One region of the Streptomyces sp. NPDC048211 genome, then DNA from elsewhere that is predicted to be linked to it. Evidence: predicted binding sites of a transcription regulator. Region 1 holds the regulator's gene; the other holds the start of a gene.
The links. The regulator HspR, encoded in region 1, represses chaperone genes until heat shock. The targets are predictions, from matches to a motif close to TTGAGNNNNNNNNNCTCAA.

Region 1 (2,388 bases):
GCGGGGGCCAGGGCGGTGCCGGCGGCTTCGGCGGCGGCGGCGGTCTGGGAGATGTCTTCGGCGGCCTCTTCAACCGCGGCGGCGGCGGCACCGGCACACGCGTGCAGCCGCGCCGCGGCCAGGACATCGAGTCCGAGGTGACGCTCAGCTTCACCGAGGCGGTCGACGGGGCCACGGTCCCGCTGCGGATGTCCAGCCAGGCGCCCTGCAAGGCGTGCTCCGGTACCGGCGACAAGAACGGCACCCCCAGGGTCTGCCCGACCTGCGTCGGCACCGGCCAGGTCTCGCGCGGCACCGGCGGCGGGTTCTCGCTCACCGATCCCTGCGTGGACTGCAAGGGCCGGGGCCTCATCGCCCAGGACCCCTGCGAGGTCTGCAAGGGCAGCGGCCGGGCGAAGTCGTCCCGCACCATGCAGGTCAGGATTCCGGCGGGTGTCCTCGACAGCCAGCGGATCCGGCTGCGCGGCAAGGGCGCCCCGGGCGAGCGCGGCGGACCGGCCGGCGACCTCTATGTCGTCGTCCACGTCGACGCCCACCCGGTCTTCGGCCGCAAGGGCGACAACCTCACCGTCACCGTGCCCGTCACCTTCACGGAGGCGGCGCTCGGCGGCGAGGTGAAGGTCCCCACGCTCGGCGGACCGCCGGTCACCCTGAAGCTTCCGGCCGGCACGCCCAACGGGCGCACCATGCGGGCCAGGGGCAAGGGCGCGGTCCGCAAGGACGGCACCCGTGGCGACCTGCTGGTCACCGTCGAGGTGACGGTCCCCACGGACCTGGGCCCCGAGGCCCGGGACGCCCTGGAGACCTACCGAAAGGCGACCGCGGACCAGGACCCGCGGGCGGAGCTGTTCCAGGCAGCGAAGGGAGCTTGAGGTGGACGGCCGACGACGCAATCCGTACGAACTCACCGATGAATCACCGGTGTACGTGATCTCGATCGCGGCCCAGCTCTCGGGCCTCCATCCGCAGACGCTGCGCCAGTACGACCGCCTCGGCCTGGTCTCGCCCGACCGTACGGCCGGACGCGGACGGCGCTACTCGGCCCGCGACATCGAGCTGCTGCGCACCGTGCAGCAGCTGTCGCAGGACGAGGGCATCAATCTGGCCGGCATCAAGCGCATCATCGAACTGGAGAATCAGGTCGCGGCCCTCCAGCAGCGCGTCGCCGAGCTCTCGGCGGCCGTGGACGGGGCGGCGGTGGCCATGCAGCAGCGCGAGGCGCAGGTGCACGCGTCGTACCGGCGCGACCTGGTGCCGTATCAGGATGTGCAGCAGACCAGTGCCTTGGTGGTCTGGCGGCCGAAGAGGCCGAAGGACTGAGGGGATCCGATCCCCGCGACGGAGAAGCCCGTCACCCCGGAACGTCAGGGGTGGCGGGCTTCTCCGTCGTGTCCGGCGGTCCGGGCTCGGCGATGCCGGCGTGGACGAGGAGGGCGCCGAGGTGGGTGCGGCTGGTGGCGCCGAGGGTTTGCATGAGTTTGGAGATGTGGGCGCGGCAGGTGCGGACGCTGATGCCGAGTGTGCGGGCGACGGCTTCGTCCTGGTTTCCTTCGGCGAGGAGGCGGGCGATGCTGTGCTGGACGGCGGTGACGGGGGTGCCGGGCAGGGTGGTGGGGAGTTGCTGGGTGAAGGGGGTGGCCTGGGCCCACAGGGTTTCGTAGATCCCGGCGAGGAAGCCGACGAGTGCGGGGTGGCGGATCTCCAGGGCGGCGCTGCGGTCGGGGTTGGCGGGGAGGTAGGCGACCTTGCGGTCGAAGATGAGGAGGCGGTCGACGGCCTGCTCCATGGTGCGGACCTGGAGGAGTCCGCCGCTCAGTTGGCCCAGGTACGCCTTGAGGGCGGGGCTGTAGCGCGCCGAGTGCTGGTAGATGTGCCGCACCTGAACGCCCCGTTCCGCGGTGGGCAGCGTTCCTGACAGGGCCGTCTGGAGGTCCTCGCGCGGCCGGGTACTGCCGGGTTGCAGCGTGAGGATCTCTTCGGCCGTCTCCCGCGCGGAATCGTTGATGGACGCCTGGATCGTCGAGCGTCCGCTGAGCACGGTGATGGCGAGATGGGGGAGGCCATGGCTGAGGAAGGTGAGGGGGACCAGCGACCTGGCCAGGAGGTCGGAGGCGCGTACCTGGTCCAGGAGCCCCTGGGCGATGGGGTGCAACAGGTGCGCGAGGGCGGCGGACGGCGGTACCGGGCGCAGCCACAGGCTGTCCAGCGGGTCGGGTTCGAGCAGCGCGCCCTCGATGAGGCAGGGCAGGGGTTCGGCGGCGGACCGGGCGATGCGGCCTGCGGCCAGCGCTTCGGAGTAGAGGCTGACCGCCGCGTCGCACACCGGGCGGTCGCTGTGCTCGTGCATGGACGGCACCGTCAGCTCTTCGCGTGGTCGGCGATGCCGGA
Region 2 (2,388 bases), on a different contig from region 1:
CGCCGGCGTGCTCGGCCTGCGCCACGCGCTCCGTCCTGGCCCGGGTGCGCTGCGCGTCGACCAGCCTGCGGGCGGCGATCACCCAGAGCCAGCCGCCCGCCTCGGCCCCCCGGTGCGTACCGGCGGACCGCCAGGCCGTGACGAAGGTGTCCTGCAGCACCTCCCGGACGGTCTCGGGGTCGGCGCACCGCCGGTTCAGCCGGGCCAGCAGCCAGCCGGCGTGCCGGTCGTAGAGCGCGGCCAGAGCGGTCGTGTCCCCCTGTGCGACGGCACGCAGCAGCGCCTCGTCGGTCCGGTCGTCCCCCGAGGGGCGCAAGTGGCTCACACCTCCTCTATCGGAGGCCGGGTGCGGGTCGGTTCACGCACGGCGCACACAGATGCGGATGCGGTCGGGGACGTGGTGCCCTTTCGCCGTGGACCGCGATGTGTCCGGCCGCCGGCCAGGGAGCGAGGTCGTCGACGAGCAGGGACAGGACGGCCGGATCGGCGGTCGGGGTGCGGCCCGTGCGCGCGGCCGGCCGCATCTGCTCGACCCGCTCGGGAAGATGCGGGTAATAGCGGGCGAAGAGCTCGGCCGACTCGGCCGGATCACTGGTCCGGCCGCCCTCGGTCGCCGTTCATACGGGCACTCTGCCGCCCCGCCTTCACCCTGGCCAGCCCTTAGGACCGCGCCTTCGGCGGCGCCGCGAACGTCACGTCCGCGGCCGCCGTGGTGACGTCCGCGTCCGCGCTGACGGCCCACGCCGCGACCCGGGACACCACGGCGGCCGGGACCGCCTCGCTGATTCCGGGGGCTGCCGGGACGTCCTGTGTCGCGTGCGCGTCGTGAGGCAGCACGACCCGGTAGCCCAGGGCCAGGGCGGTGCGGGCCGTCGCCTGGACGCACATCTCCGACATCACACCGCACACAGCGACCGCCTCGACGCCCGCCCCGCTCAGCAAGGAGCCCAGCGGCGTCCCGGCGAAGCCGTCGTCCCGGGTCTTGCGGATCACGGACTCCGCAGGGCCCGTGCCGACCGGCAGATGCAGGGCCCAGCCAGGTGTGTGGGGCGCGTCGCCCGCGCCGGGTGCGCCGTCGTTCTGGAGGTGGACGACGAGCGCGCCGCTGCGCCGGGCCCGCGCGATCAGGTCCGCGGTCCGCTCCAGCAGTCCGGCCGCGCCGGGCACGGCCCTGTCCCCGGTCACCCCGGCCTTCTGGACGTCCACGACGAGCAGGGCATGTGCGGGAAGCGCGGAATCGGTCATGGCGCCATCCTGTCCGGCGCGGCCGACGGCCTCCAGGGGATTTCGCGTAAGCGGGCCGTTGCGGGCACGGGCACGCGGGCCTGCGACGGGCGGGGACTACGGCGGTCGTGCCCGGCGTTGCACCCAGGGCACGCAGCGGCGGCGTCGCGTGATCGCTGACAGCGAACGCACCCCGGGGAACATTGAGCGGCTCAGCAGCATTGAGTCTTCATAGCTCAACTTGAATGCCGAAGGGGAGATCATGGCTACTGAGTCCAACGCCGTCACACCGCTGACCCTGCCTGTGCTGCCGCTCGACGACGAGGTCGTGCTGCCCGGAATGGTGGTCCCGCTGGATCTGTCCGACACCGAGGTGCGCGCCGCCGTCCAGGCCGCCCAGGCCGCGGTCGGCGAGAGCGGCGGAAAGCCCGAGGTGCTGCTCGTCCCGCGCATCGACGGTTCGTACACCGGGGTCGGTGTCATCGGGACCGTCGAGCAGGTCGGACGGCTCTCCGACGGCGACCCCGGCGCCCTCATCCGCGGCCGTGGACGCGTGCGGATCGGGGCCGGGACCAGTGGCCCCGGTGCCGCGCTCTGGGTCGAAGGGACCCGGGTCGACGTCTCCGTCCCCGAACCCCTCCCCGGAGCCGTCGCCGAGCTGGTCAAGGAGTACAAGGCGCTCGCCACCAGCTGGCTGAAGAAGCGCGGCGCCTGGCAGGTCGTGGACCGGGTCCAGCAGATCGAGGGCGTCTCCGCGCTCGCCGACAACTCCGGCTACTCACCCTTCCTCTCCACGGCCCAGAAGGTGCAGCTGCTGGAGACCGCCGACGCGGTCGCCCGGCTGAAGCTCGCCATCCAGTGGCTCGGCGAGCACCTCGCCGAGCAGGACGTCGCCGAGTCCATCGCCAAGGACGTCCAGGAGGGCGTCGACAAGCAGCAGCGCGAGTTCCTGCTGCGGCGCCAGCTCGACGCCGTGCGCAAGGAGCTCTCCGAGCTCAACGGCGACCCGGAGGACGAGTCCGACGACTACCGGGCGCGCGTCGAGGCCGCCGATCTCCCCGAGCACGTCCGCGAGGCCGCGCTCAAGGAGGTCGACAAGCTGGAGCGGTCCTCCGACCAGAGCCCCGAGGGCTCCTGGATCAGGACCTGGCTCGACACCGTCCT

Region 2: the regulator HspR is predicted to act here: its motif matches at 1,446-1,464, upstream of lon (endopeptidase La).

What each region holds. Positions count from the first base shown of each region.
Region 1 is NZ_JBIDAD010000006.1:71,774-74,161, reverse strand. Features, by position in the region: gene dnaJ (molecular chaperone DnaJ) at 1-872, shown strand, start outside; gene ACGFZA_RS22615 (heat shock protein transcriptional repressor HspR) at 874-1,320, shown strand; gene ACGFZA_RS22610 (LuxR C-terminal-related transcriptional regulator) at 1,352-2,347, opposite strand; gene ACGFZA_RS22605 (LuxR C-terminal-related transcriptional regulator) at 2,359-2,388, opposite strand, start outside.
Region 2 is NZ_JBIDAD010000001.1:967,726-970,113, forward strand. Features, by position in the region: gene ACGFZA_RS04480 (RNA polymerase sigma factor) at 1-325, opposite strand, end outside; gene ACGFZA_RS04485 (isochorismatase family protein) at 661-1,245, opposite strand; gene lon (endopeptidase La) at 1,487-2,388, shown strand, end outside.